Regions from separate parts of the Fluviicola taffensis DSM 16823 genome, predicted to be linked through region 2. Evidence: riboswitches for the same ligand, from Rfam matches in the RefSeq annotation. Region 2 holds a riboswitch; the other holds the start of a gene.
The links. A riboswitch is a leader RNA that binds a small molecule or an ion and turns the genes downstream of it on or off. The one in region 2 is predicted to bind S-adenosylmethionine.
Positions count from the first base shown of each region.

Region 1: another riboswitch for S-adenosylmethionine. It lies ahead of FLUTA_RS05325 (homocysteine S-methyltransferase family protein); the one in region 2 lies ahead of FLUTA_RS20085 (homoserine O-acetyltransferase family protein).

Region 1 covers NC_015321.1:1,181,347-1,197,633, reverse strand. The annotation lists gene metH (methionine synthase) at 1-846, opposite strand, end outside; gene FLUTA_RS05325 (homocysteine S-methyltransferase family protein) at 843-1,850, opposite strand; SAM riboswitch class I at 1,909-2,033, opposite strand; gene FLUTA_RS05320 (DUF5686 and carboxypeptidase regulatory-like domain-containing protein) at 2,169-4,634, opposite strand; gene FLUTA_RS05315 (hypothetical protein) at 4,730-4,948, opposite strand; gene lptC (LPS export ABC transporter periplasmic protein LptC) at 4,957-5,502, opposite strand; gene FLUTA_RS05305 (porin family protein) at 5,503-6,858, opposite strand; gene FLUTA_RS05300 (type III pantothenate kinase) at 6,827-7,576, opposite strand; tRNA gene FLUTA_RS05295 (tRNA-Phe) at 7,669-7,741, shown strand; gene FLUTA_RS05290 (hypothetical protein) at 7,973-11,794, shown strand; gene FLUTA_RS05285 (hypothetical protein) at 11,873-12,847, shown strand; gene FLUTA_RS05280 (5-fold beta-flower protein) at 13,235-13,642, opposite strand; gene FLUTA_RS05275 (nuclear transport factor 2 family protein) at 13,964-14,407, shown strand; gene FLUTA_RS05270 (helix-turn-helix domain-containing protein) at 14,484-15,293, shown strand; gene FLUTA_RS05265 (serine hydrolase domain-containing protein) at 15,372-16,287, shown strand, end outside.
Region 2 covers NC_015321.1:4,546,224-4,562,510, reverse strand. The annotation lists gene FLUTA_RS20090 (L-serine ammonia-lyase) at 1-1,290, shown strand, start outside; SAM riboswitch class I at 1,683-1,823, shown strand; gene FLUTA_RS20085 (homoserine O-acetyltransferase family protein) at 1,973-3,019, shown strand; gene FLUTA_RS20080 (homoserine dehydrogenase) at 3,021-4,268, shown strand; gene FLUTA_RS20075 (OsmC family protein) at 4,265-4,678, shown strand; gene FLUTA_RS20070 (trans-sulfuration enzyme family protein) at 4,675-5,841, shown strand; gene FLUTA_RS20065 (hypothetical protein) at 6,119-6,298, shown strand; gene FLUTA_RS20060 (hypothetical protein) at 6,427-6,606, shown strand; gene FLUTA_RS20055 (hypothetical protein) at 6,786-7,832, shown strand; gene gwsG (grasp-with-spasm system ATP-grasp peptide maturase) at 7,829-8,794, shown strand; gene gwsS (grasp-with-spasm system SPASM domain peptide maturase) at 8,946-10,055, shown strand; gene FLUTA_RS20040 (peptidase domain-containing ABC transporter) at 10,052-12,244, shown strand; gene FLUTA_RS20035 (putative HlyD family type I secretion protein) at 12,249-13,547, shown strand; gene FLUTA_RS20030 (TolC family protein) at 13,544-14,833, shown strand; gene FLUTA_RS20025 (GNAT family N-acetyltransferase) at 14,853-15,314, shown strand; gene bamJ (BamJ family beta-barrel-assembly machinery protein) at 15,436-16,041, shown strand; gene FLUTA_RS21070 (FKBP-type peptidyl-prolyl cis-trans isomerase) at 16,043-16,287, shown strand, end outside.

The DNA.
Region 1 (16,287 bases), 1.3 Mb from region 2:
ATCTTCAACGCGTTCCAATAATTCTTTGTCAATATCCGAGTAAACTTCCAACATAGAAGGATTCACAATTCCCATATCCATTCCGTGCTTAACGGCATGAAACAAAAATGCGGAGTGCATTGCCTCACGTACAGGATTATTCCCGCGGAAAGAGAAAGAAACGTTTGAAACTCCACCTGAAACGTGCGCTCCGGGAAGGTTTTCACGGATCCATTTGGTTGCTCGGAAGAAATCTAGCGCATTGTTGTTGTGTTCTTCCATTCCCGTAGCGACAGGAAAAATATTGGGGTCAAAAATAATGTCTTCGGGTGCGAATTTTACGATGTCTACCAAAATACGGTACGAACGTTCGCAAATTTCGATACGTCTTTCGTAGCTGTCTGCCTGACCATCTTCGTCAAAAGCCATAATTACAGAAGCAGCTCCGTAACGTTTAATCAATTTTGCTTGACGGATAAAGTTTTCTTCGCCCTCTTTCAACGAAATAGAGTTCACGATTCCTTTTCCTTGAATACATTGCAAACCAGCTTCGATAATTTCCCATTTGGAACTATCTACCATGATTGGAACCTTCGAAATATCTGGTTCAGCTGCGATGAGGTTTAAGAATTTCACCATCGCCTCCTTGCCATCGATCATTCCTTCATCCATGTTGATGTCGATGATTTGTGCACCACCTTCCACTTGCTCACGAGCTACGGATAAAGCAGCTTCGTAATCGTTGTCTTTGATCATGCGCAAGAAAGCACGCGAACCAGTTACATTGGTTCGCTCACCAATATTGGTAAAGTTACTTTCAGGTGTTATGGTAATTGCTTCTAAGCCGGATAAGCGTAAATTGTTCATGCGTTTGCTGTTTCGCTAATTTTTCGTGGTGAATACTTTGAGGCAATTTCAGCCATTTTGCGAATATGTTCGGGAGTTGTTCCACAACAACCACCAATGATATTGATCAATCCTTCTTGCAAAAACTCTTCAATTTGCTCTCCCATCATTTCTGCCGTTTCATCGTACTGACCGAATTCATTGGGTAAACCAGCATTGGGGTGAGCGCTTATGGCAAACGGAGCTTGATTGGACAAAATTTGTAAATAGGGTCTCATGGCATCTGCACCCAAAGCGCAGTTTAGTCCAATGCTCAAAAGTGGCATGTGAGAAACGGAAACCAAGAATGCTTCAGTCGTTTGACCTGTTAAAGTTCGTCCACTTTGATCGGTAATGGTTCCAGAAATCATAATGGGAATTTCGATTCCGCGTTCCACACTCAATTCATCAATGGCAAACATTGCTGCTTTTGAGTTTAAGGTATCCGTTATTGTTTCTACCAATAAGAAATCGGCACCTCCGTCCATTAAACCAGTTGCTTGCTCTTTGAAAGAAACAACTAATTCGTTGAAGGTAATTGCTCTAAATCCAGGATCATTTACATCTGGAGACATGGATGCTAGTTTTGTTGTTGGTCCCATGGAACCTGCTACGAAACGTGGTTTATGGGGTTCTTTAGCTGTGAATTCATCACATACTTCACGGGCTATTTTTGCTCCGTGGTAGTTGATGTCGTAAACAGCATGCTCCAAGTGATAATCGGCTTGAGCAACAGTTGTTCCACCAAAGGTGTTGGTTTCAATAATGTCGGCCCCAGCTTCTAAATATTGCGCGTGAATTTCTTTAATGATATCTGGACGAGTCAACACCAAAAGGTCGTTATCTCCTTTTAATTTGTGGGGATGATCTTCAAACCATCCTTTTCGGAAGTCGTCTTCGTCCAAATTATAGCGTTGAATCATTGTTCCCATTGCTCCGTCGAGAATGAGGATTCGTTCTTTTAGTAATTGCTTGATGTCTTTCATAGCCTTATTGTTGCTTTGCTAACTATGAAGTTGGGGAAGTAGCCAAAAAACTACTTGATACTTATCTCTTCCTTCAGCCTCAGCTGATGAATCGGATTTGGCACCTTCTCCTTTCCAAAATAATTGGATTGGCAGGTTGCCAAGGTTTCATAGGGCCTGTCCCTCCACCTTTCTTCATAAGTTATATCAAAGATCTGGCGCAAAGATACGGAGTAGATTTGACTTTGAAAAGGAAATGACAGAAAATTGGTTGAGACACGAAACATGAAAGTAGGCATGCGAGGCATCGCGTGCCTACAATATTTATTTTTGGTACGATCAAAAATTGAATTTCATATTTCGGTCATCCAATACGGCAAAGGAAATTTTCCCTGTCCATCTCGGAGTAATGTTGTTTCCGTCGGAGAAGACACCGTACAATCCAATTCGAAGTCTTCGTTTTGAAAATTTGAAATTGCGTTCTAATCCTGCAAGAATCTCGTAATGTTTCCAATTGTATTCAGCAACGTATAAGAATCCACAACCAAAAACAATTCCAATTCCTGTTTTCTTCATAAATGGAATTTTATTCATGATGGAACCATTGTCGTGATGAATAAAATGTGCTTCGATGTAGTAATTCCTAGATGGCAATGATGAGTCTTGATTCTGAAATGAGCTAAGAGGATTGGAGAACCAAATAGGGTCACTTCTTCGCTGGTATTTAAAATCGGCATCTTTGAGATTTTTCGAACTCAGGAATTTGCCAGATTTGATGTGATAAGAGGATGTTCCGAATGTTCCCAATTGGAAATTTTGATAAATACCGAGCAATCCATATTCGTGGTCAACATCACTTCCAAATAATTTGGGAATTCCACGCTGATAATACGCGTAAACAGTTGGCCATTTTGATCCAAGCACTACTTTTCGGTGAGGTTCGCGCATGTATTTTTGTCCAGGAGTGTAACTTACCGTGACATCTGCAAGCAAAGCTTGGTAACCTTCGAATGGTTTGAAATCATCATTGGGAATAACCGCGTCAAGGAATCCCATTTTTTTGTATCCGTTGATGGATCTTCGTTCGCAGAATTCGAGGTTGAAGTCGACATATAATCCGTTGATGTATTCTTGGGTTTGCCCAATTGTAAGTTTTGTTGCTTCAATAAAATTACTTCGTTTATAGATCTGGGTAATCGCATCATAGGAAACAATGGCATCAAAATCATGGTCAAACCCTAGCAGGAGCCGCGATTGTTTAAAGGGATTGTAGAGGTAATTCCAATAGGTATTGCCTTTAATGTCATGATTGAGAAATCCATAAGAAATCTCTGCATTGACATCTAATGTTCGCTGATCTTTCCATTTCTTAAAGTAGTTGAAACCTGGTGCAACACGCGGTCCTGCAGGGTATAATGGTCTTAGAATAGCCGCAAGAGAATTGATACTCCATTGTGTTTTTTTTGCGCGATTTCGATGTTCGACTCCGAACCAAACAACTTTCAAGAAAGTAACTTTATTGAACACCTTATCGATGGAATCTAAGTATTCTTTCCGATTCAAAGCATCGTGAATACTGTCTCGAACTAAAATAAAACGCTGTTCTTCAGGTGTTAAATCAACTAAACGCTGATTTTTCCAGTAAGTGGAGTCTTTTTCGTAAGCTTCTTCTGTAGTAACGGATAACTCATTGTTGAAGTATCGAGCAGAGAAATTGGGTTGGAAGTTATAGGAATTGAATTGAGCAAATGTTTTGCAGGTAGAAGTTTCATTTTTGTATTTGACCCCATAATTCAATACTTGTTCTTTCAGGATACAAATTGAATCTCCCGGAGTGTCAAATTCTTGGTGGATTGAAAAGTAATCGTACATGAACAAGTTTCCTTTTTCCATCGTTAAGTCGAGCTTTTGAATGAGCCAAGTGGAATCGATGACATAAATGTATCCAGTGAGTGTGGATGTTGAACTCATCCGAGGAAGAATTTTGATCTTGTTTATTTTTCGTCCATTTTCCTCGTATTGCGCTTCCAATCGGTAACGGTAAGATAAAATTCCAGGCGTTGAAATTGGACTCATTACAGGAGTGCTGTGCAAATCTTCAAGATAGAGTAAGTTCTGAAAAAAATTGAAGTTGGATTTGACAGTGGTGGTGTAGTAAAGCGTTCGATCATTTCCCCGGAGTTCGTAAGCATTGCGAATTTCTTTTACCTTATTTGGCGGAGCAAAATTTCGCGTTAATTGGATTTCTGCGATATTCATATTTCCAGCTAATTGGGTCAATTTTCGCTTTTCTTCTTCAAAAGGATCAGAATTTTGTTTCTCGTTTTTAGAGTCCTTTTCCTTTCTCTCAATAGATTCTGTGGCTTTGATATAAACTTCGACAGAATGTGGGTATGCCCATGGATTTATTTGATCTCGTTTTTTGACAACCTTGAGCATGATATCTCTCCCAGGATTTCCTCTTTTTACGGAAATCTCAGCTTCTTCTAAATCATTGATTTTTTGAGGAAATAGTTGAATGTCTTTTACCGCACTTTTGTTTGATATCACTACATAGGTTTCTCTTTCGTGGTAACCTGTTGCGTTTACGATAATAAAATACTCACCATCAAATAACTGGAGAGAATATTTTCCTTCAGCATCTGTTTGAGTTCTTAAATCTGTGTTGTTTTTGATGTAAACATTGGCGAAGGGAATAGGTGTTTTTTTTTCATCCAAAACCGTTCCGCTTAAATTCCATTGGGAAAATAAATAGGAAGGGCAAACGATAAGAATGAGTAGGTAACAACCCTTCAAAAGCTTCATTTTAACCTGGAGTATATTGGTAAAACGAAAATACGGAATTTAGCGTGCTAATTGGTTGAAAATCATACGAAACCACATTATGCTTTGATGAACGGTTATTTCTGCTCCTTGCCGTTTAAAAATGCTTGGTGTTTTTCCATGCGTTTTCTCATAAAGCGTCTCATCAGATAAGTTCCAAAAGCCATGAAAGCAAACACATAATAAACTGCCCAGCTGCTGAAGTTTTCTTTCAAACACATAACAGTTACCATGATTGTGATAATGATTCCAATTGACAGCCAAAATAGCTCCATGATGCGATTGTATGTTTTCATTTCCTGTATTATTTAGTTGAAATACGGCCTTGTGGTTCCAAGAATTCATAATTGGAAAAGTCTTGTTTTGCACGTATCCCTTTTCCATAGATTAATTCAGTTGGACTCTTAATCATGACCATTTTGTCCGTAAAGATAAGACTATCTTTTTGATCCCAGTATAGAGCTTCGGTATACATAGTTTGCTTGCGAGATGGATTATGTAACTGTACGGAGTCTAGCACGCGCATGGTTCCTTTCTGTTCATTTATTTCCCCATACAAACCAGTCAAAACGGATTCTAAATTTCCAGCATCATCAAAGAATTCGATTTTTACACCTTCTCGGAATTTTGTGATGTTCTCAGGAGTTGAATAAGCTTCTGCAAGAGGTGCATATAACTTGAACTGAGGAAAACCAGCTTCCGTTTGTAAAAGATATAATTCTTCTGTTTTTTGTTCTGGGTCGGAAGATTTAAAAGTAATTTTCTTGATTTTGTCTAAATCGTTGACACAGGAATTAAACACCAATAAACATGCAAGGCATAAATAACTGAATGTTTGTTTGAATCCCATTTAATCCAATTTATACTTTTTAAACCATTTTTCGTAACTTGATGGAGCGATGATAATTCCAAGGCTAATCGAATAGAAACGCTCTTTTAAATCAGCAGCATTCCCTGTTCCGTTTGAACCATATTGGAAACTAATATTTAAAGAGGAATTCGTTTTATGCGTTAAGAATGGAAAACCAAATCCAGCTGTCACGGAAGCAGTTTTTAATTGTCTATCGTTGATTGTGTTTGGCAATAAGCCATATTGTCCTCCAATTCTGTACTTAATTTTTGAAAAATACTTGATACCTTTTGCCTTTTTCGTAAAATCAGTGGATGGAATGAATTGAATCCCTAATTTTGAAACAAAGGTGTTTGAGAAAGTTGAACTTTCATGACTGGTAAAGTTTTCCGAATAGGATTTCCATTGCATTAAATCAACTTCTGCGAATAGTCCAAGCTGATATTTCATACCGTCCCCAACCTTTGAACTTTTAGGTCCAAAAGAATAACCAGCTCCAAACGTCTGCTTACTTGGGAAAGCTATTTTTCCTTTGTTATTGGTAATGCTCATGATGGTGTCATAATAGGTATTTTCATCCGTAACATCATCAGCATAATACAATCCGTAATCAAGATGTGTGTTTATTTGAAGTTGTGGTGTGTAAACAGCAGATAAATACAATTGGTTGTTTTTCTCATAACCAAGAGTTCTTTGATAACTTGCTCCAAAAGAATAATAGAGTGATTTCATTCTAAAACTCGTTTGATCTACTCCACCAGAAGGTTTGTTTGCATCAAAAATACTTGATCGTTCGTTTGTAACTGCTCCAAACAAATACCCAAGGTTAACACCAACACTTAGAATGGATCGATCATTTCGAATGATTGCGTAAGAAACCCCAACAAATAAAAGGCTTGTTGATCCGTATCCTTTGTAGCTATACGTAGTAGAATCATCATAGACATAAGATCGTTGGCTCAAGTTATATCCCTTGCGCGTGAAAGGCTTTAATCCAAGTCCAATTCCAAATCGCTTTCCAAAAGGAATTGCCATTGAAATATCTGAAATACCAGTTGTTCTCCCATTAAAACTTCCAATACTATTTGAATAAGTAGACAGTTTTGTGCTAACACCTACTGAAAATAAGGGTTGTCCAGGAGAAAGAAGAGAATAGGTTGAAGGATTATAGGTGTTGATCAATGTAGAGTCAAATCCGATACTTGAAATACCACCCATTGCTCCAAATTGTGCAATTTGAAGTCCTCCCTCTTCGCCGATACCCGCAGTACTATATGGTGATGATGATGCTGTTTGATTCCACGCAAAATGGCATAGAATAGTACTAATTACTAGAAGAAAAAGTTGTTTGGGCATGTATGAGTGCTATTAATAATCCTTTTAAGGTTAAATTCTCGTCGGCAAATATGCCATATTTATTACCTAATTCAAAATATTGACTGTCTCCACCCGTGAGAAAAATTGTTAATTCGGGGTAAAGTCGTCTGTATTCTTCAATAAAACCAACCATTTCCAAGTGCATTCCATTTATAACACCACTTCTCATGGCATCAAGGGTGTTTTTACCCACAAATGGGCCTTGAATCCGGTCTTCTACAAGTGGTAATTTACCTGTAAATTGGTGCATGGATTTGTAACGTAATTCGATTCCGGGAGAAATAGCTCCGCCCTCATAAATTTGAGGGTAACGAATAAAATCATATTTAATACACGTTCCGATGTCAATCACTAACGCATTTTTATCAGAAATATTTGCTGCGGCTATTGCATTTGCTAAGCGATCTATTCCAAGTGTTGTTGGAGACTCGTAATTGTTTGTAAGCGGAATGGATAATTGATGATTGAATAGGAACGCATTTGGAAGTAATCCTTTGAGCCATTTGGTGTTTTTATCCGAACGCACCGAACTAATAATTCCTGAAAGATTTTTGAATTTAATCAACAGGGACTTCAGTTTATCCAGTTCGTCGTTTGAAAAAGCATGAACTTCTTGTAAATCATGTCCTTGGAACAAACCAACCTTGATACGGGTATTTCCCGCATCGACCACAATTGATTTATTTCCCTGTTCCATTCAGTACAAAGATAGGATTGATTTAGAAAAATTTTCACTTTTTTTTAGGTCGAATGAATTCTATTACTATCTTTGCACCCACAATTAAGGATGGTGATGTAGCTCAGTCGGTAGAGCAAAGGACTGAAAATCCTTGTGTCGGGGGTTCGATTCCCTCCATCACCACTTACTAAATAGGACGAAAGCCGTAGAACAATTTGTTCTGCGGCTTTTTGTTTATTGCTTAGATAAGAATTTTATTTTGATCTGTCATTATGTTGCATCTAAGATCATTTAATTTCATTGCAGCTCGGAATGGTTCGAAGCAAACATGAATAGAAATTATGCATAAGTAACTCTTATGTCTAATTATCTTAATTATATTGTGGTCACAAACACTATTCTTCTAATAAGCTTATGAATATTAATGAAATCGATATAAAGCACATTGAACACCTGACAGATATTCAACTATCTAAATTATTACACACCCTATTGCAGATTGAACTGCAAAAAAATGATATACAAGGAAGTGTTTTAGTTCCTTTTAATATTACTACTGGAGATGGTGGTGACGATGGTCGTGTTCAATGGGATGGTGGTATTGAGTCCACGAAATGGTTAAAGCAGAGATTTTGTATTTTTCAAAACAAGGCTACAACTTTAGGACCAACAGCTTGTTATGAGGAAATTTTGAAGCCAAAAATAGAAGTCGGTGGAATTGTTCAACCACGACAATTAAAGGATCGAGTAGAAGAACTTATTGACTCGGATGGTTGCTATATTTTATTCACTAATAAGAATCTAAATTCTGAATTAAAAGCTGAAAGAATTTTGAATTTTAGAAGAGCTATTGAGGATTCAGGAAAGCCAAATTTTGATACAATTCAAATTGAAGTATACGACTCTAATACGATCAAGGATTGGGTAAATGAAAATATCTCTACTGTTACACTTGTCCAAGGGTTTAATGATATTTCAAGACCAGGTTTTAGAACTTGGGATGAGTGGCAAGCTTCCTTAATTGGGTCTGAAGTCTCATTTAAAACGAATGAAAAAACAATTCAAAATATCAATGCTATTATAGATTCTGTAAAATCGAAAAAACCGATCAGGATTATAGGGCATTCTGGAATTGGAAAAACTAGATTGGTATTAGAAGCTTTTAGAAGCGAAAATGATGTTATTGAAGCTCTTCGAAAACAAACAGTTTATTTTGAAATAGGTATTAATGGAGAACTAAAAGATATAGCAAATTATATTACTTCTCACACCAGGCAAAATGGAATTTTAGTGGTCGACAGTTGTGATGAAACTGCACATACTGTTTTGTCTGGTTTAGTTAAAACAATGGGGGAGTTCAGTTTGATTACAATTGATATTGCTTCCGAAACACAGGAGAGTCAATCGTTCAAAGTTGATAGAATTAATCAGAAAGACATTGTTAGGGAGATTATTAAAGAAATGTTAGGAGAGTCCCATGGGCAAAGTGATATTGATTATTTAAATAATGTTTGTGAGGGTTATCCTTGGATGGCAGTACGGTTTTGCAAAACGATTAAAGAAACTGGTATCGACGATTTTACAAGCATTTTACCAAGAGAATTTATTGTGAAATTATTGTTTAATGGAATTGATGAAAATAGAATTGAGTATAATGTTATAAGAGCGTGTGCTGTTTTTTCTACATTCGGTTTCTTAGATGACGAATTAAGACCAATTTTGGATACGGTACAGCAAAAAAACCTTGAGGATCAATCTGAATTTATTCGAACAAATGTTTACAGTGGTCAACAAGTTACTTCTGAAGAGTTTTATGAAATATGTAAAAAATACAAGGACAAGGATATTATAGAAAAGAGAGGAACTCAATACATGGTAAAACCTACCACACTTGCTATAACACTTGCCACTGATTGGTTATCAAATACTCCTCCTGCTAAAATAGAATCGATTTTAACAACCTTAAAAGGCGCTCCACTTGCCGAGAAATTTGTCGAAAGACTAAAAGACCTAGATCAAGCCGATAAAGCACAACAAATTGTTCAAGACTTATGGGGGCCAAACAGCCCTTTTGGGACAGCGGAAGTTCTTAATACAAGTTGGGGTTCACTCCTCTTTCGCTACGTTGTAGAAGTGAATCCGATTGCTACATCGAAAGCTTTACAGAATGCTTTTGGTCAAATGAATAAGCAAGAAATTTCCCAGATTATAGAAGGTCGTCGAAATTTAGTCTGGTCTTTAGAAAAGCTTTGTTTTCGTAAAGACGCTTTTCCAATTGCAGCTAAAATTTTGATGATTTTTGCAGTGTCTGAAAATGAAACTTGGGGAAATAATGCAACTAACCAATTTATTCAACTTTTTCAATTAGCGCTATCAGGGACAGAAGCTAATTTGCAAGAACGATTAGAGGTTATAAAATATGGATTGTCTAAGAAGGATTCGGATTTTAATCGAATTATCGTTTTAGCTCTTGGTCGCAGTCTGTTTAATAATAATTATACTCGAATGGGTGGAGCTGATCAACAAGGTAGTGGCCCAAGACTGAGGGATAATGAACCTATTTGGAGTGAAGTTCTTGAATTTTGGCAACAATCTATCACAATCTTATTAGATATTGCCCTCAATGACGAATTAAACAAGAAGTTAGCAAAGGAAAAACTCGTTCAATCATTTAGAACGCTAATTCGAGATGGAGAAGTTGATCTGGTTGTTAAAATAGTTACTAAGATCCAACAAAATTCATCTGATTTATGGGGGGACGCTTTAAATGCCTTAAAAAGTACAATTCAATTTGAAAAACTTAATTTCGAAACGCTTCAAAAAGTTGAGTTAGTTATTAACTCTCTAAAATCAGAAGATATAAAGGATCAATTATTTCTTTGTGTAACGGAGCCAGAATGGTTTCAACTGGAGAAATATGACAAAGAAAGTTTAATCGATAGACCAAGAATTAATGCCGAAAAATTGGCTAACAGATTAATTAATGAAAAAGAAGAATGGTTATCATACTTACCTAATCTTCTTCAGGGAGAACAGCGGCAAGCGTTTAATTTTGGTCGGGAACTAGGTAAAATATATCCTGAATCAGAAAGGTCTGGATTTATAAATTTTGCTTTTGAGAGTTTGGATACTATTTCGGAAGAGAAAAGAAATATTGAACTTATTGGTGGATTTATAGTTGGTGCGGATAATGATAAAATTAGTTCAGAAGTATTGGAGAAGGTATTAAGTAATTTATCATTTAATAGATATGCTTTTTACTTGATGCGCTTACTTGATGCTAGTTTGAAAGATTTAAATAGATTATTTGAAATAATTGATGGCAAAGAAATTACCGTTGGTTATTTTAAGAGTTTTCAATATGGAAGGGCATTGGAGCACCTTTTAGCTGAAGAAACGATAGAGTTATGTAAAAGAATTGCTCAATTTGGAAATGAGGGAAGATGGACAGCACTTTCTTTGATTTTTATGTATTCATATAGTAATGAGGATAATTGGAAAAAATGCAAAGATTATGTTAAGGAATTGATTTCAAGTGACAACATGATAGTTAATGAAGACGGAGGTGTAGGGATGGAGTCATATCATTGGTCTAATTGTGTCGAAAAATTATTGAATGAATCTGAAGATATTATTTTCGCAGAAATTATAGCTAACCAGATTTTAGAATTTTGTTCTGTTCGCTCATATAATTATTCGATGGAAACTTACATTCGAATAGTGATAAGTATTCTTATAGAAAAATATTTTAATTCCTCCTGGCCCATTCTGGGGAAAGGGCTTATTGGAAACTCTTTGACATTTTTACATTTAAAAAACCTATTAGGTCCTCGCAATGGAAGTTGGGAACATCCAAGCAAATTATTCACAGACGAACATAACGTTCAGATACTTCAATGGATGCGTGAAAACAAGGAAACTGCTCCTAAAAGAATTGCCAATATGATGCCATTACTAGAAAAGGATGCAACTGAAGTGCAATGGCACTCATTTACAAAAAGTGTTATAGATGAATTCGGCGATCAGAAAAGTGTACTGAATGAATTATCTGCAAATATGGGTACTTTCGGAAGTGTGGGGTCTTCAGTTCCATATTATGAAAGACAAAAAAGATTACTAGAACTTTTATTGAATCATCCACTGTATGAAGTTAAAGAATGGGCTGAAAGAATGATTGAGTATACTAATAATAGTATCCTAAGAGAAAAACTTAATGACGAAGAAAATTCAATTTAATTTAGGAATTTCCTAATTTTTTGCTAAAATCGTTCCAAATGTGATTTAAATAAATTCCAATATTTAAAGGTGAATACTATGCCAACTATTGACTTATACAACACAGATATTTCTGATATTGAAAAAAATGAATACTTATTCAAAATCAAAGTCCTGCGAGAATACATGAGCAAATCTGAGAATTTGCTACCTGTTGAGATTGATTTCTTGAAAGCAAATTTCTCTCTATTAATTGCAATTGTACCATACTGGAATCAAAAGATAAACTCCTTTAAATTACCATTTGAACGTTTGGTAATTAATGAAGATGTCAGTCCTAATAATTCAAGATTACAAAGCCTTGTAAATCTTAGATATCCGCCTTTAAGTATTGCAGACAAAATAGATTATAATAGAGCAAGTTTGAAAGGAACTTGTATATTCTATGCAGGGAGTATGGGGATGCTTCCTATAACGGTTGAGGTTCAACCTAAAGCAGGGCAAATGATAACAAGTTCAAAATGGAAATTCAATGCCAAAAGAGAACTTAAATTCGTTAACATTTGCTTCTCACATCAATCTGCTATTAAAAACCATAAGGAACTTTGGGATGACTATAAAACATTCCAGGAGTGCTTAAAACAAATGCAACCCAATAATAAAGAGGTTGTTATTGAAGTTACCAAGTTTATTGAAGATGCTTTTACTAAAACTGTTTCCCCTAATAAAAGACAAGGTTATATAATGAGTGCTTTGATTGCAGATTATTTTTTCAACAACCCAGATGATCCTGTAGATGCAATTTATTATCCAAGTGTTCCAAATAGAGGTTCTGCAATGAATATAGCGATTAAGCCAGGGGTTGTAGATGAATTATTTGATATGATTGAAGCATCAGAAAGTATCGTGTTCAGTGATCCCGCAAGTGGAAAAGGTGGGTGGTTTTCTTTTGGAACGGCAAAATGTACAAGTTATGACAAAGATTCATTAAAGCTTGAATGGCAGCAATCGCAAATCCCAAAAGACCATGCTATAAATGAAATAATAAAGTCATACGATATAAAATTTGACTAATTCATAAGAGTTGGAATAAATGTTTAAGATGTTTAGTTCGTCCTCAAGTGTGCTACTAAATTAAAAACGATATCCTCGAAACAGTAGTTCTGCGGCTTTTTCATTTTAGATAAGAATTTTCAAATCTCTCACTGAATTTCATTAAAACTCATTAAACATTATCTAATGATAAATCGTTTTGAATCGCAATATTAGCAAGGGATTGATGAAATTGAATGAAATCCAATAAAACTTAAATCTAGTCCAAGTGGGACCACAAAAACAAAAGAGCATTACGAAAGTCATGCTCTTTTGTTTTATCTCCATACTCACACTCCTGTGACTCTTTCTCTTTTTGGGTAATGAGCGTGAGAACTGAGTGTGAAATCCGTGCTTTCGAAAGTCTTCTTAAAATTTAAAGAAGAAATACGCCACTGCCGCCCATTCTTTCTTAATGCCTCTGGCGTAGCCTAAAGTGCCGTGGCTGGAATTTTCAACGGTACCGTCATCTTTGATATAACCCAATGTCGAATGGCTGCTGTTCTCAACAGTTCCGTCTTTTTTCACATAGCCTACAGTAGAATGGCTTCTGTTTTCGATCGTTCCGTCACTTTTAATGTAGCCGATTGTACTGTGACTTTTATCTTCTATTGTACCATTGCTTTTGATGTAGCCGACGGTAGAATGACTACTATTTTCAATGGTTCCGTCGCTTTTAATATACCCAACGGTACTTCGGCTTCCAGACTCGATGGTTTGTGCTTTGGTGCATGCTACGCTTCCCAACACCATCATCACTGCGATTACTTTTTTCATATTGTTTGTTATTATGATTTACTATTCACACTTTCTTTTTTTTCTTCTTTTCGTACAAAAATAGATGATTAATGAGGTCTGAGGTTGAGAAAAAACAGTGTAATATATATTAGATGATTTTTGTTTTATATCTGTAGAAAGTAGGAATATATTCGTTTTTATGCGTGTTATGGATAAGACCTCAAAAAAACTCTCCAATCAAAAATTTAGAAATCGGTTGTCATTTTTACGAGAATCCGCTCATTTACCAATTCTTCACACATTTTGTGACCTATTCCATTTCTCCTTTCTGTAATTTAGAGAAATACCAACGAATAGCAGATGACAGAGGCCAAAAAAAATCAGATAATTACCGAACTTGCTGAAGCATTGCAAGATCGTGACTTTAGTAAATTCATCAGCTATTTTGAAGAAAATGCTGCTTTTGAAATCCCTTTTAGGGCAAATGGAGGAATCATTCTCAAAGGATTGCCAGAGATCAAGAAGCACTTTGAACAAGTTGCAACAGATTCTTTGACAACCCTCATACGGATCGAAGAAGTAGTCACGAAGTGTTACCACAGTGATGAAACAGTGATTGTCGAATATTTTACCAAGGGGAGAGTTCTCAGCACTGGAGAAACGTTTTATATTCAATCTTCGATTGCACTCGTCCGTTTCGGGGAATCCCAAATCACCTATTATAAAGACATTCCCAATACACTCGGGATTGCAAAAAAAGCAGGAGTGCTTGATCAGTTGGCAGCTTCGTGGAAAGAGGAATAGTGTTTTTTAGTGCAGATAAATACCAAGTTATATCCCATCTTTGTAGAACAAGGGCAAAATTCTAAAAGTCAAAAAGATGAAGCAACTACAGACAGGAGAATTTTATGGGCAGACGAATCAAACAATTCACTTGAATGGAATTACTTTAACTGACACAGAATATACGCTTGATTTTGTAGATTGGCATTACCACGAAAATGCGTATTTCACGTTTATTTTGGAGGGAAATGTAATCGAAGGCAATAAAAAGGAAGTGTACAATTGCTCGGCAGGAACTCTATTGTTTCACAACTGGCAAGAGCCACATTACAACATAAAACCTGAAGGATACACCAGAGGCTTCCAAATTGAATTAAAAAACACGTGGTTTGATCAATGGGATTTTAACATGGACAGCTTGCAAGGAAGTCTGAAAATCTCAAATGTTGATGTTAAATTGCTGATTTATAAAATAGTTAAAGAAACAAAGATTGAAGACAATACCAATTCATTGTCGATTCAATCGATGCTTTTAGAAGCTCTTTCAGTGATGTTTCGGAGCCCGAATATTCCTTTTGATAAAGATCCAATATGGGTTCGTCAAGTGAAAGAAATTTTGTTTTATGAATTTTCAGATAAACTAACACTTGACTATTTGTCTAAAACACTGGATATTCATCCAGTGCATCTTTCAAGGGATTTCTCAAAATATTTCCATTGTAATTTGGGGGAGTATATCCGGAAATTAAAAATTGAGAAATCGTACAATCTGTTATCGAACAAGCAACTTTCTTTAACTGAAATTGCTTACGAATGTGGGTTTTCAGACCAAAGCCACTTTAACCGTTGTTTCAAATCGGAAAGTGGTATAAGTCCTAATCATTTTCGGAAAATGATTGCGAGCTAATTTCAAGTATGTTAATTCCGTTCTATTTTGGCAGTTTTACAAGTCGTAATTTTGTAAACTAATTTTAAGTTGTAAAACATGAAGATAGCGGCTGTTTTAATTTGTATGCTTTTTCTTTTATCGGCAACTATTTTTGGGCAGACAACCGATTTGGTGAAGAGCGACAGTATTGTTTATCCAGTTCATAAAGCAAACATCGGTAGAATTGCTTTTATGGGAAAGACCGTTCCGATGGAAAACTTTAAGCAATCTGACTTTTTAACATCGGTTGAGTTAAAAGAGAAAACGGATCTGAATATCCGCGTTTTTTTAGGCAATTCATTAACAAATTACCTGCATTTACTTTCGCCTGAACTACCAGCTGAGGAGCTTATAAAAAATGGAAATTACCAATTCACATTTTTAGTAGACAATGAAAAGGTGTATGTTGAAAATCTCAATGTTGGGGCTGGGACTGCTGACAGTAAAAATCAAAAAAACCTGTTTAGAGTTCCTTTAATCAGTTCATCCAATGAAGATTCTTGGGGTAGGTTTCTCTGGAATCGGTTTTTTGCTAATGGCGGACAAGAAGCATTTACAACAGGAGAACATCTTCTTAAAATCGAAATCAGACCTTACTTAAAACTAACAGAAGTCCTCACTGGTTCTGTTATTGCCCAAGGAGAATTGAAAATTATCGTTCCAGAGATAAAAGTCGATGAAAAATTGGTTCAAATTCAAACCATAAAACCGCTTAAAGACTGGCAGATTTCAACGAGTAAAATCGATACGGGTAAAATCGAAGAACTCAATAGAAAAATAGCAACGCAATTTTATAAAGAAATTACAAGTGTTGTTGTACTAAAAGAGGGCAAACTATTGCTGGAAGAGTATTTTAACGGAGCGACCAGAAAGTCACTTCACGACATGCGTTCTGTTGGAAAATCATTCGCGTCAACCCTTTTAGGGATTGCAATAAAAGACGGTTACATAAAAAGCGAAGCGCAAACCTTAA
Region 2 (16,287 bases):
CGAATTCATGTGGATTTGTATGGTTCTTTAGCTAAAACTGGGAAAGGACATGGTACAGATATTGCCGTTCTTTTAGGATTGATGGGTGAAGATCCTGTTACCATTGAGGTAAATACAATCAATCCTAAATTTGGGAAGATTCATCAAACAAAAACACTCGAAATTTGCGGAGAACAAGTCATCACTTTTGATCCCGAAACAGATTTGATTTTCCATTTCGATAAATCACTTCCTGGACATCCCAATGCATTGACACTTTCTATTACCATGATGGATGGATTTCAAGAATCTCATACTTATTATTCCGTTGGTGGAGGATTTGTAGTAAAAGAAGGCGAAGAGGAACTTACTTTATCCGATTCAGCTCAGTTACCATTTCCTATTGAAACAGCTGCTGACCTTAAAAGATATTGTGAAGAGCAAGGTGTTAGCATCTCTGAAATTGTATTGCGAAACGAATTGACTTGGAGAACTCAGGAAGAAACAATTGCTGGATGTTTGGAAATTTGGAATGTTATGCGTGATTGCGTCTTCAGAGGCGTAAATACAGAAGGAACACTTCCTGGAGGATTAAACGTAAAGAGACGGGCGTATGAAATGAGCAGACGTTTATTGAACGGAATTGCTTGTAAAGATTCCAAAGATTTCATCAGACAAATTCAAGCTACGAGTAATATTTTCCAGAACACTTTGAATTGGGTGAGTTGTTTTGCTCTTTCTGTAAATGAAGAGAATGCCGCATTTGGGCGAGTTGTTACTGCACCAACAAATGGAGCTTCGGGAGTTATTCCTGCGGTGATGATGTATTACGTTTGCTTTGCGGGAGGAACAGAAGAGAAAGACATCATTCGCTTCATGACAGTAGCTGCGGAAATCGGAAGTATTTTCAAAAAACGATCTACGATATCGGCTGCCATGGGTGGTTGTCAGGCCGAAATTGGCGTTTCATCTGCAATGGCTGCTGCTGCTTTGACAGAATGCTTGGGGGGAAGCCCAAATCAAGCAATGATGGCTGCGGAAATTGCCATGGAACATCATTTAGGATTAACTTGTGACCCGATTGGTGGATTGGTTCAAATTCCATGTATCGAACGAAATACGATGGGAGCAATTAAAGCAATTACAGCTTGTCAGTTGGCTTTGCAGGGAGATCCGGATACGGCAAAAGTTTCGTTGGATGGAGTGATTAAAACGATGTGGGAAACTGCTTTGGACATGAATTCAAAGTACAAAGAAACATCCGATGGAGGATTAGCGACGAATATTTCCGTGAATATTTCGGAGTGTTAAAAATGGTTTTCAAGAGCGATTGGTAAAATAGCGATTCTAAGCCCAACAACTTCGACTCAAAAAGACAGATAGACATGAGTCTATTCGCCAGTATAATTGGGCGTTTAAGGGGATGATTCTTCCTCAAATCTTTCGGAGTATTGAAACAGTCTTGATAGGGAACAGTAACTATTTCAGTTTATAACCAACAAATCTCCACTCCAAAAGACGGATAGACATGAGTCTATTTTCCAACGAATTCATACTAAGCGAAAACTGTTAAAATCATCTACAAGAATTAGAACAATCCACTTCTTGGTATTCCAGTTATTTTCATTTTTTTCTCAAGAAATTTTGATTTATCCATTTATTTTTAGAACATTTGTACCGTAATTCTAAGCGAGAATACAACTAGTTTATACAGAAGAGGCGAGAGACGGACTTTTTGACCCTCTGGCAACCAACTTTAAGTTCTTCCGAATAGTTCGGGTGGATTGGAAAACCGGTGCCAACTTCCGAGTTTGATGCATGTTGCAGTCAGACGAATATAAAAATGGCGTTTATGAAAAGTGCGAAACATTCAAATCCGAACTTCAGACTCAAATTCGAGTCGTCTTTATCTATTTCTCTTCTTACGAAAATGTGTTGTTGTTGCTGTTGTTAATTCTTTCAGTTCAATAATTTATATTTCACAACACATTTCATGTCAACAATTTATTCGAAGGCTTCGCTTTTGCAGCCAACACAGTTTATTTTTTCTTCTAAATCCGAATTTCAATTAGAATCGGGAAAGGTACTTTCCAGTCTCTCATTGGCTTATCAAACTTGGGGAAAGCTGAATGAAGACCAATCAAACGTCGTTTGGGTATGCCACGCGCTTACGGGAAATCACCGTGTACAAGAATGGTGGGGCGGATTATTTGGAGCAGGAAAATGTTTTGATCCAGCAGAATATTTCATCGTTGCGGTCAATGTTCTAGGAAGCGCTTACGGTTCAACTGGTCCCTTGAGTACCGATTTATTACTCGAAGAACAGTTTGATTCTTTTCCAGTTCTGACCATTCGGGACATGGTTTTTGGATTGGAATTGGTGAGGAAAGAACTGAAAATCGAATGGATTCACACCTTGATTGGCGCTTCTTTGGGCGGACAACAGCTTTTAGAATGGGCTTTACTAATTCCAGAGAAAATCGGTAGCATTATCCCAATTGCAACGAACTTGAAGCATTCTCCATTTGGTATTGCATTTAATGAGGCCCAAAGATTGGCAATTCAAGCAGATTCAACATTTTATAGCAAACAAGAAAATGGCGGAATAGAAGGATTGAAAGCTGCTCGAGCGATTGGAATGTTGAGTTACCGAACGTATGAAGGTTATAAAATCACACAAAGTGAAGAAACTGATTCCAAATTCGACAGCTTCAAAGCAAGTTCCTATCAAAAGTACCAAGGAGAAAAGCTGGCAAATCGCTTCAATGCATTTAGTTATTGGGTTTTATCAAAAGCAATGGATTCGCACAATGTTTTTAGAAATAGAGACGAAAAAGTTTTGGGAAAATGCCTCATGCCTGCTTTGGTCATTGGAATCGACACCGATTTATTGTTTCCAATCACAGAACAGGAAGAACTGACCAAACAATTGCCAAATGCGAGACTTATTCGCCTAAAATCTGATTTTGGTCACGATGGATTTTTAGTAGAAACAGAAATTTTGGCAAATCACATTACACAATTTTTAAAAAACAATTAAGATGAAAAATCAACTCACAATAGGATTATTTGGTTTCGGCTGTGTTGGAACAGGATTATACGAAGTATTAAATAAAACAACCTTGCTTCAAGCATCGATCAAGCACATTGTTATCAAAGATTTGAGCAAAAAACGGATCATTGATTCAAGTTACTTTAGTACGGATTCAAATCGAATTTTGCAAGATGATGAGATCAATGTGGTGGTGGAATTAATCAATGATTCAGAAGCTGCTTATGAAATTGTCACCACAGCACTAAGAGCTGGAAAACATGTAGTCTCCGCAAATAAAAAACTGATTGCATATCACCTGAATGAACTGGTTTCGTTGGCAAAAGAAAATAATGTTTCATTTCTATACGAAGCTTCAGTTGGTGGTTCCATTCCAATTATTCGAAACTTGGAGGAATATTATAACAACGATTCACTTTCAAATATCAGTGGAATTGTAAACGGAACAACGAATTACATTCTCACAAAGACGGCGGAAGGTGAATCTTTCGATGAAGCATTGAAAAATGCACAAGATCTAGGTTTCGCAGAATTGGATCCAACATCAGATGTAGACGGTTTTGACGCAAAATATAAGTTGGTTTTATTACTGAAACATGCTTTTGGATTCACTACGAAGCAAGATGCCGTTTGGAATTACGGAATTCGTCAGTTGAAAGATTGGGATGCAAGATATGCACGCGAAAAAGGATTGAAAATTAAATTATTGGCATTTGGAACCCGAATTAATAATCAAATAGTTGGTTTTGTAGCTCCGCATATCATTCCGAATAATCACTTTGCATTTAATGTCGAAAACGAGTTTAATGCAGTGGTTGTTGAAGCTTTGTTTTCCGATAAGCAATTGTTCTTAGGAAAAGGTGCCGGAAGTCACCCAACGGCAAGTGCGGTTCTTTCAGATATTTCGGCTTTGCAGTTTGACTATGCGTACGAATACAAAAAATCAAAAACAGAAGAACACTTGAGTTTTGATAGTGATTATTCGCTGAAAGTGTACTTGAGTGCAACCAGTCAGGAAAAATTGGATCAGATAACGTTTATTGAAACACATGAAACGTATACCGGACAATCTCATAGCTATAAAATTGGAATCATTTCGTATGAGGAAATTTCTAAGCAAGATTGGAACAATGCACCTGATTATTTCTTGGCAGTTATTCCAGATAGTATTCAATTGACAAAAAACACAGATATTTCTACTGAAAAATCAGCACATTTAATTGAGGAATTGTCATGAAATTAGAATTGAAATTAACAGAATCTCCTTTCGTACTGGAAGTTAAAAATGAATCAGGTATTTCCCTGAAAATGGATGCAACGGAAAAAATTGGAGGAAAAAACAAAGGAATGAGACCTATGGAAGTATTAGCGAGCTCATTGGCAGGTTGTATGTCCATCGATATTTTGTTGATTTTGCAAAAACAACGACAAATTGTTAGCTTTTACGAAGTGAACATTGATGCAAATCGCAAAGATGATGTTCCTTCTCCATTTGAAACCATTCACCTCGTATTCACTTTTAATCAGGAAGTAGATATTGAAAAAGCAAATGCCGCTATTCAATTGAGCTATGAAAAATATTGCTCTGTTTCTGCATCGTTAAATCCTGCTATAAACATTCAATTAGAAGTTAGACATCAATCATGAAAAATTACAGAAACGAAACACTTGCCATCCGTATTCAAAACGAACGTTCACAAGAAGCTGAACACAGCGTTCCATTGTATTTGACATCGAGTTATGTTTTTGAGGATGCAGAGCAAATGCGTGCTGCTTTTTCAGATGAAATAGAAGCCAATATTTATTCGCGTTATTCAAATCCAAATGTGGATGAACTCTTGGAGAAAGTAGCGTGTTTAGAATCTGGTGAAGCTGCTTGGGCAACTGCTACAGGAATGGCTGCTGTTTTCACCACTTTTGCAGCCTTGCTTCAAAGCGAAGATCACATTGTTTCTTCGAAATCTGTTTTTGGTTCCACGCATCAGTTGTTTGTAAATATCCTTCCAAAATGGGGAATCACAACAACTTACGTTGATGCAATTGATTACGAAGGATATGAACGGGAAATTAAGCCAGAAACGAAGATTGTTTATATTGAAACACCTTCCAATCCAGGCTTGGATATTATCGATATCAAACGATTAGCTGCAATTTGCATAGCGAAGAATGTATTGTTGGTGGTAGATAATTGTTTTGCGACTCCTGTTTTACAACAACCTTTGAAATTAGGAGCGGATATCGTGATTCATTCTGCAACGAAATACATGGATGGTCAAGGAAGAGTTTTGGGAGGATTGATAGTTTCTACCAAAGAAATTATCGCAAAAATTCAAGGGTTTGCACGACACAGCGGACCTGCATTATCTCCATTCAATGCATGGATTCTTTCTAAATCCTTAGAAACATTGCATCTTAGAATGGAAAAACATTGCTCGCAAGCCTTTGAAATCGCCAAACGATTGGAAGGAAATGAATCTGTTGATTGGGTGAAATATCCATTTTTGGATTCTCATCCACAACAAGTGATCGCAAAAGACCAAATGGAATACGGTGGTGGAATTGTGACGTTTCAAATCAAAGGTGGATTGGAAGCTGGACGTAAATTTTTAGATCAATTGGGATTGTTTTCATTAACTCCAAATTTGGGTGATAGTAGAAGTATTGCAACACATCCAGCATCTACAACACATAGCAAATTGAAATCGGAAGAGCGAGAAGCTGTAGGAATTTCAGACGGATTAGTGCGCTTGAGTATTGGTTTGGAGAATATTGAAGATATTTGGGAAGATATTGAAATGGCACTGAGATAATCTTCGGAACTGGATTTCTTTAAAGGGTTCATTATCAATTTTCTTTCGAATGTGTAAGTTATTAAAAATTGATTCGTTGCATGGCTCTATAAAACACTCTAAAAAATAAATAAAAAAATCAAGTTTCATTTGAAACAAAAAAACTATATTGTGCTCACTAAATCATCGTTGCAACAAAATTTAGTATTTTTTGTTGTTATTCAAAAAAGAAGACAACTATTTACTGGGGATGTCGAAAACCACTTAGAGTAGACATATTTATTTTACACTTATAACTATGAAATCAATTAAAAATTTCAATGATCAAAAGATCACGAACACTCATTTGGCTAATACTAAAGGAGGAGACATCGTTACATCACAAACTTGGGGTGGTACAGACCTTAGAGTTGGAAAAACTGTTTATACGAACCGTTTAGATGGTGGAACAGCGAATAACGATACTGTTAAATTCTAAGATGTTCTTTCATTATTAAAGACTCAAGGCTGTCTGAATTTCGGATGGTTTTGAGTCTTTTTCACACTATTTTCCGGGAATGTCGAAAACCACTTAGAGTAGACATATTTATTTGACACTTAATAATTATGAAATCAATTAAAAATTTTACTGATCAAAAGATTACGAACACTCATTTGGCTAATACTAAAGGAGGAGACATCGTTACAACACAAGCTTGGGGCGGTACAGACCTTAGAGTTGGAAAAACCGTTTATACGAATCGTCGGGATGGTCAATCAGGAAATAACGACCAGATTACATTCTAAGATATTCATTCATTATTGAATACTCAAGGCTGTTTGTATTTGGGATGGTCTTGAGTTTTTTTACACTATTTTTTTACACTATGAGACTCCATTATTCGATACTCAAGTTCTGCTTATTAATTATAGTTATCACCAATAATTCATTTGCAGGATACCGCGAATTCTCTTCTGAAATACGATTGGCACAGAAAGAGTTTATAGCGAAGAATTATAAAGAATCATTGGGGAAGTATATTAGTACACTGGAAAAGTTCAATTATCCTTATGTCAAAGAAACAATGCAAGCTGCTTATGTAGCTAGTTTTGTAGGAGACAAAGTCCAGTTTACTAACTTGTTAGAACAGGCAATAAATTTAGGATTGAATGAAAGTGAATTCAATTCGTTATTTACGGAATGGAAGAAATTAAATCCGGATCAATTGATATTATTTGATTTTCAAAAATATAGAGTAGCTTATCTTCAAAAATTAAATTGGGATAAAACAGCTGCTTTTTATAAATTGGATGTTTATCGTTCATACATTACAAAAACCTACCCTCTTAGCGAGAGTAATCATACCGCCTATTATGAGCAGATGAATTTGTTGCGCGACAGATACATAAAACTTGTAGGTATTTATGGATATGTAAGTGATAAAGATTCGGGGAGACGGTTTGAAACAAAAGTAGAAAAGTGTAAAACGAAAGCAAGTGAAAAATCGACATGTTTAAATCTTTCGAATGATCCTTTTATGCCGGAATACTTTAAGGAAAAATGTTTAAAAGTAACCAGTGAATCTAAAACATCTATCTGGTCTTCTTCTGATCCAGGAGCTTGGTTTCTATCACATTATATTAACAGCGAAAATATCAATCAGGTGGATTCAACATTCTTTCGGCTTATTCAAGGTGGATTAGATGAGTTGAAGGCGTCTCCTTTTTTACTAGTAAATATGTTGGAATCTTCTAGATTACTCGAAAATGACCTTGCTCTCACATATTATTCGCGAGTTTGGTTGGGATTAAAAATGAGCTATTCTGATAAATACAATATGGATGCTGTTCAAAAAAATACAATAAATGCGAGTAGGGAAAAGTATGGATTCCGTTCTTTAGAAGAAGAAGAAGAATTACTCCGCCACCTTTATTTTATAAAGACCAAAAAGAAACTTCCCGAAAGCTTCAGTAATAGTGAACTGGATGCAATATCATTTGAAAATAGAATTTTCATTCAAATAATGGTATGATAGTTATTATTTCAAAAGCGGTCGACGAATCTACCAATGATGTAATAAGACACTGTATTCTAAATCAAATTCCCTTTATGCGATTTTCTGAAGAGAATTTTGTGAACTCCGTTTATATACAGCTATCTAGTGAGAAGATTGAAATCAAATTGCTAATTGGTGATTCTATTCTGGATTTTGATGAGATTACCTCTTTTTGGTTCCGAAAAAATGATCTTCTCTTATTTGAAAACGTGAAGATTTGTACCGAATTAACTATTGATAAACGAGAAATTTGCAATTTTATTTCCGATTCGGAACTCAAAGCCTTGAAAGATTTTTTGATTTACAGTCTTCAAAAAAAGAAAACGCTGGGGAATTATGCTGTTGGTGATGGGAATAAATTAATCAGTTTCAGCATTGCTTCAGAAGTTGGCTTGAACATTCCCAAGTCCATAATAAGTTCGGATACTCAATTTTTACTTCAATACGCAAATTCGAAACAAATTGTGAAACCGCTTGAAGATGGTTTTTATTCAAGCAGCACAGATGAATATTCTTATACAGAGTACAAATTATTGAATAAAGAAATTCTTGCCGATAAAGATGAATTTCTATTCCCCTCTTGTCTTCAAGAATATATTGAGAAAAAAATTGAACTTAGAATATTTTACATTGACGAAAAAATTTTTAGCATGGCAATTTTCTCGCAGCTGGATCCTAAAACTAAGTTGGATTTTAGAAATTACAATTTTGAAAAAATGAATCGGATGCTTCCCTATAAACTACCTGATTTGGTGGAGGATAAAATAATTCTTTTCATGAAAAAAATGGAGTTAAATACAGGTTCAATTGATATGATTCTGACGAATGACAATGAGTATGTTTTTCTGGAGGTTAATCCAGTAGGTCAATACGGAATGGTTCAATATTTTGGTAATTACAATTTGGATTTGGAAGTGTTTAATTATTTAGCAGGATGAAAAAGGATAATTTACCATTGATTTTTAATGCTTTAAAAACCGTGAAGTCCAATTCAAAAAAGGAAGGTTTTTTTGTGACCTGTTCGCAGCTTCAAACAAAAAGACTTGAGTTGAATGCCTATTATAAAAAGAGTTCAAATTTTTTAAAAAAATGACAGTAGATTTTCTTATTTTATTTGAAGATTGTAAAGTAGTAAATGGGTATTTTCATTCATTGATTTATGATTTGTCTAGACCATCCAACTCAAATAAAATTCCCTTATCGTTAGCACTGATTCTTCCTGAATTTAAAGAAAATTCCATTGAAGAGGTCCTTAAAAAGTATCCGAAAGAATCTGAAGTCATCAGCGAGTATATTGAATTTATTGTATCTAATGAATTTGGGATTATTGGAGATGAGCATTTAAAGAATCATTTGAAACCGATGGAAGGGATTGTCGATCAGCCAGAAGTGATTGAAAATTCGATCATTCAAATTACGAACTCAAATTTCGCTGCCGCTGTTGATTTTATTCAGGATTTAAAATCCAAATTATGTTCACGGTTGGAGCTAAGAATTGAAGATTTAGATATCGATAAATTCGAGAAAATCTGTAAATTATTTCATGATAGCATTATTAAAACAGTATCATTGTATTCTAAATTTATTTCAGAATCGGATAATACAAAACTAGAAGCCATCATTAATAACGAAGATAGGATTATTGAACATTTCGTTTATAGCGCACCCTTTATCAAACAAAACAATAAAACGAATTATAGAATTGAAAGTGTTGATTTTACTTTAGACTGTGGAAATATAGAACAAGAAAATTTCAGTATCAACAGAGAATCATTTTTTACGAATGAAGCATATAACTCCTGTTTGTATAAGAAACTTTCACTGAACTTTCAGGGCAAAGTATGTAATTGCCCCTCCGTTCAGGAATCGAAATTACAGGTTGATATATCAAATACAGATTCTTTTTTGAAGAGTTCGGAGTATACATTTTTGGCGGAAATGAACAAGGATGAAATTGAAGTTTGCAGAGACTGTGAATACCGGTATATGTGTTTGGATTGTCGGGTTTTTACAGATAGTTCCTCCCGAAAAAATGCAAGACCGTCCAAATGTAATTATAATCCATATATTGCTAAATGGTCAACCGAAGAGGGCTATCGTACCCTGTTGGAATGCGGTGTGATTTCCAACGAACATGAATTTTCGATTGATCACAATCGGATAGTAGAAGTTAATAAAGAACTTTGGGGAGAAGAATGAAAAAATTTCCTTTTTACCAGCAACCTGACGCAATGAATTGCGGACCTACATGCTTGCGCATGATAGCAAAGTATTATGGACGTGTTATTTCATTGGAGAAATTACTGAAGCTGTCAGAAACCACAAGAGAAGGCTCATCTTTGAAAAATATTTCTGATGCTGCGGAGAAAATTGGTTTTCGAACAATCGGAGTTAAGATTGATTTTAATACCTTGCAGCAAGATGCTCCGCTTCCTTGTATTGTTCACTGGAAACAAAATCATTTTTTAGTGGTTTATAAGATTTCCAAACAGCATGTTTATGTTGCAGATCCTGGGCATGGAATCCTGAAGTATTCCATTGGCGATTTCCTGAAGAATTGGATAGGAGATAATACAAGTGTTACAACGGAAGAAGGAATTGCTCTATTGTTAGAGCCTACACCGCGTTTAAAAAAAATAGAGGATGATGATCTGGAAAGCAAAAAAGGTTTTTCATTTCTCTATCAATATGTATTTCGCTATAAGAAATACATTTTTCAATTGATGCTGGGTTTACTTCTTGGTTCATTGATGCAATTGATATTTCCTTTTTTAACTCAAAGTGTTGTAGATATTGGGATTCAAAATCAAGACATCAATTTCATTTATCTGATTCTGATCGCTCAATTGTTCTTGTTTATTGGTAAAACAAGTGTCGATATTATCAGGGGATGGATTTTACTTCATTTAAGTACCCGAATCAATATTTCATTGATTTCAGATTTTTTCATCAAACTAATGAATCTCCCAATCGCTTATTTTGATTCGAAAATGACTGGAGATATCATGCAGCGAATCAATGACCATCAACGGATTGAAAATTTACTGACTTCAACCTCTCTCAATACGCTCTTTTCTTTTTTCAATCTGATTATTTTCGGAGGTGTTCTGGCTTGGTATGATTTAAAAATATTTGGTATCTTCTTTTTGGGAAGTACCCTGTATTTGGGTTGGATACTTCTTTTCTTGAAGAGAAGAAAGGATTTGGATTACAAACGATTTTCTCAAATGGGAAATGAGCAAAGCAAAGTAATGGAGCTCATTAACGGAATGCAGGAAATCAAATTACACAATGCCGAAAAGCAGAAACGTTGGGGTTGGGAGTTTTTGCAAGCACGCTTGTTTAAAATTTCAATGAAAGGATTGGTATTAGAACAAATTCAAAACATCGGGTCGTCTTTCATCAACGAGTTAAAAAATATTTTTATTACCATATTTTCGGCTAAACTGGTAATAGATGGCCAGATTACACTTGGAATGATGATGGCAATATCTTATATCATTGGACAGTTAAACAATCCGATTCAGCAGTTAATAGGTTTTATCTATTCAGCTCAGGACGCCAAAATTGCTTTGGAAAGACTTTCAGAAATCCATAACCGCGAAGATGAAGAACCCGTAGATGAGGAGAAAGTACATGAGATTCCTGCAGATGGCGATTTTGTAATTTCTGATCTTCATTTCCGTTACAAAGGAAGCCATGAAGAAGTGCTAAAAGGACTGAATTTAACCATTCCTTCAAATAAAATCACAGCTATTGTAGGTACTAGCGGAAGTGGTAAAACGACTTTGCTTAAATTGCTTCTTAAATTTTACGAGCCAGAAAAAGGATCTGTAAGGATAGGAAATGTAGATCTCGGATTAATCAGTCAGAAAACCTGGAGATCCCAAAGTGGTGCTGTAATGCAGGAAGGATATATTTTCAATGATACAATTGCAAATAATATTGCTGTAGGAGAAGATTTGATAGATAAAAAACGATTAAAAAAAGCCGTAGAAATAGCTAATATTGGAGAATTTATTGACGAATTACCCTTGGGATACAATACAAAAATAGGGATGGAGGGAACAGGTATGAGTACTGGACAAAAACAACGTTTACTAATCGCTCGTGCAGTGTACAAAGAACCTAAATTCATCTTTTTTGATGAAGCTACTAGCGCATTAGATGCTAACAATGAGCGGGTTATCATGGAACAATTGGATACTTTTTTCAAAGGAAGAACAGCTATTGTTATTGCACACCGTTTAAGTACAGTGAAAAATGCAGATCAAATTGTAGTTCTTGAACATGGAATTATTGCAGAGAAAGGAACTCATACGGAGCTGGTTAAATTGCGTGGAAAATATTATGATCTAGTGAAAAATCAATTGGAATTAGGAAATTAGAGCTATGCAGGAAACAGAATACAAAAGGGAAAATGAAATACGTTCCTATGAGGTTCAGGAGATTATGTCTCATATTCCAAATTGGATTATTCGTTGGGGAATTTCGCTCGTTTTTGGAATAATCATTTTGTTTTTAATTCTTTCCTGGATTATTAAATACCCAGATGTTATTCAGGGTGAGACTATTGTTACGACATCTGTTCCTCCAGTAAAATTAGTTGTGAAATCATCTGGAGAATTAGAGCATTTGATTTTGACTGATAATTCGATGGTAGAGAAAAATCAAACTATTGCATCTATCAAAAGTACATTGTCTGATAATGCCAAGGCCTATCTAGTGGTTGAACTTGCAGAAGTACGAAAATCATACATCAATAATTCCTTGCAAAAACTGGACTTGAAAAACACTCCAATGCTATTTGGCGATTTGCAAACTAATTATTCGATTTTAAAGAACGCATTAAAAAATTATAAATACCTCATAAATGATGATAATACGTCATTCAACATGCTCAATGTTTCACAGCAAATAAAGAACCAAAAAGCACTTATGCAATTGATTTCAAAAGAATTGAATAGTGTAAATAAACTAGTAAGCAATGCTGGGAATAAGTTCAAATCGGATAAAACACTCTATGAGAAAGGAGTTATTTCCCAAGCTGAGTTTTTTGAACGAGAAAAGGCGTATGAAACTGCGATTGGTGAAATCAACAATTTGGAGAAAACGAAGATTACAACGGCGATAACAATAACTGATCTGGAAAAACAATTAAATGATTTGAGATTTAATTTTGAGCAGCGAAAAAAAACCTTGCTATTGGAAATAGATACCCAATTGTCCGTTTTAGAGAATGCACTTTTAACTTGGTCTAGAAACTATCAGATTGTTTCGCCTATTAAAGGGAAATTAACTTATTTACTGACCCTTTCTGAAAACCAATTTATCGAACAAGGAAAGGAATTGTTTGCCGTTATTCCAGAAAATCAGGAGTACGTTGCTCATTTAAAAATACCAAAAAGTGGTTACGGAAAGGTGAAAGTGGGACAAAAAGTAATGCTTAAAATAGATAACTTTCCATCTCATGAATATGGACAGTTAGTTGGAAAAGTAAAATCAGTTTCATTAATTGCTGCTGAAAAAAGTTATTTGGTGAATGTTAAACTACTAAATGGATTAAAGACTACTTATCATAAGGAGTTGAACTACATTCCTGAAATGAGTGGTAGTGCTGAGATTATAACTGAAGATCTGAGAATAACGGATCGGATATTCAATCAATTCAGGAAGATTTTTGACCGATGAAATTAGTATTTGTATTTCTGGCTTTTCCAATTTGGGTTTTTTCTCAGCAATGGACCCTGGATAACTGTATCGACACTGCTTTAAAGAATAATCTTACTTTGAAATCTGGATTGATACGTTCCGACATTACTTCTGTTAACTTGAGAAATTCGAAACAGAATTTGTTGCCTTCTTTGAGCGCAGGGGCAACTCACGGTTACAATTGGGGACAAACAATTGACTTATTTACCAATCAGTTTGCCACTGACCGGGTAATGTATGAAAATTTTTATTTAAGCAGCAGTGTGGTTTTGTTTTCGGGACTTCAAAATTATTACTCTGTGAAATCGTCCAAACTTTCGCTCGAGGAACAATTTCTGGATCAACAGATTGTTGAGCGGAATGTGAAAATTGATGTTTCGGCAGCTTTTCTTCAGGTATTGTTGAATAAAGAAATGATTCTACTAGCTATAAATAACATTGAGAAAACCAACCAGCAGTACGAACGGATCAAAGAACTCGTTTCCCAAAGTCAAGGAACGAAAGCTGAACAATTGGAAATTGAAGCACAATTAAATCTGGATAAATACCTATTAATTAAGGCTGAAAACGATTTGAAATATTCTAAATTACTCCTTCAGCAATTATTAAACGTTCAGATAAGTAATGGTTTTGATGTATCAGATTCGATTTCAGAGCCCATTAGCAAACTATTAATGGTTGATTCATCGATAGCTGAATTACCAGAAATAATGAAATTGGAGGTAGGAATTCAGAAACAAGAACTTGCTCTCCAATCAACTAAAGGGAAATACTATCCGACTTTATCCTTAATCGGGTCAATAGGAAGTGGTTATTCTGAAAACAATAAAAAACTTACGGCATCAGGAGAATATGTGCCCAGATCGTTTAGTGAACAAATAACTAATAATCTTTACCAATCGGTCTTTTTGTCGCTTTCGATTCCTATTTTTAATAAAAATGCTACTCGAAATCAGGTTAAAGTTAAAGAGCTTGAACTGAAATCCTTGTATTTTGATAAGCAGAATGAATACAATCAGCTCAAACAAAAAATAGAACAAATTTCCTTGGATATTATCAATATTAGTTCTCAGCTGGAAGCTTTGGAGGTCGTTTTTTCCTCAGCTTCAAAGAATCATGATAATTTTGAAATTCAGTATGAAGCGGGAAGTGCAACATTTACACAGTTAATCGAAGCCAAAAACAAATTGGTTGCTGCTCAGTCAGAATTACTTCAAGCGAATTATCAAATGCTTTTTAAGCAGATGATTTTGTCATTTTATTAAGTTGAATTGATAGAAGAAAATGAAGATAGAAATCATAGATTATTCGGATGAACTGAAGGAATTTATCCGAATTCTCAATTATGAGTGGCTAGAGGAATATTTCCATGTAGAAGAAGGAGACCGCCTTTCACTTTGCAACCCCCAGGAAACCATTATAGATAAAGGAGGATTCATTTTTTATGTAAAATATGGCGAAGAAATAGTTGGAACAGTATCACTTCTTAAAAAGTCCAATTATGTATTTGAATTGGGTAAAATGGCTGTTTCTAAGAAGGCACAAGGATTAGGACTTGGAAAAATATTGATGGAACATTGTCTGAAAGTTGCAACAGAAAAGCGAATCGAAAAACTCATTCTTTACTCAAACACGCTTCTTGAGCCAGCAATTCACCTGTATCGGACATACGGATTTGTAGAAATTGAATTGGAACAAGGTGTTTATGAAAGAGGAAACATCAAGATGGAGAAAAATCTTATCTAATTTTGAATTAAGAATGTAAAATGCAAAGAGTTTTATGAAGCTCGTTGAATTCTCTCTTCATTCCTAATTCGACATTTGCAATTAGGAATTATCCCTTATCTTTGCACCAAATTAATTAAGCATGTCACAAGATATTCAAGCGGTTAGCTACTGTATCGGTTTAAGCGTAGCTGATAGCCTTTTACAACAAGATTTAGGTGGAATTGATCCAACTGCATTGGCAGAGGCTATTTCAGATGTTTTTCAAGGGAAAACAATGAAGTATTCACCAGAACAAGCAAACGAAATCATTCAAAGTTATGTTCAGGAAATTACAACTTCTAAATTTGAAGTGTATAAAGTAGAGGGAACTGAATTTCTTACTGAAAACGCGAAAAAAGAGGGAGTCACTACAACTGATTCAGGTTTGCAATACGAAGTAATTGAATTGGGAACAGGAGCAAAACCGTTAAGCACGGATACCGTGAATGTTCATTATCATGGAACCTTGATTGACGGAACTGTTTTTGATAGCTCAGTTACAAGAGGAATTCCAGCAACTTTTGGAGTCCATCAAGTGATTAAAGGTTGGACAGAAGCATTACAATTGATGCCTGTTGGATCTAAATATCGTTTGTACATCCCTGAAGATTTAGCTTATGGAGCGCACCCTCATCCAGGTGGAGCAATCAAGCCTTTCATGACCTTAATCTTTGATGTTGAATTACTAGGAATCGAAAACAATTAAGATGAAAAAAATAATCATAGCTACCTTACTGATAGCAATTACAGTTGCTTGTGGAGACAAGAAAAATGCAGAAGAGGTATTGCCATTGAACTCGGAAAAACAAAAAATTTCCTATTTAATGGGTGCAGATAATGCAAATCAATTGCTCCAAGATCCAAATTTCGCAAAATACAATAAAGAAGAGATTTTGAAAGGTTTTGAAGTTGGATTGAATGATGAGAAATCGTTTGATCAAGCCTGTCAAAA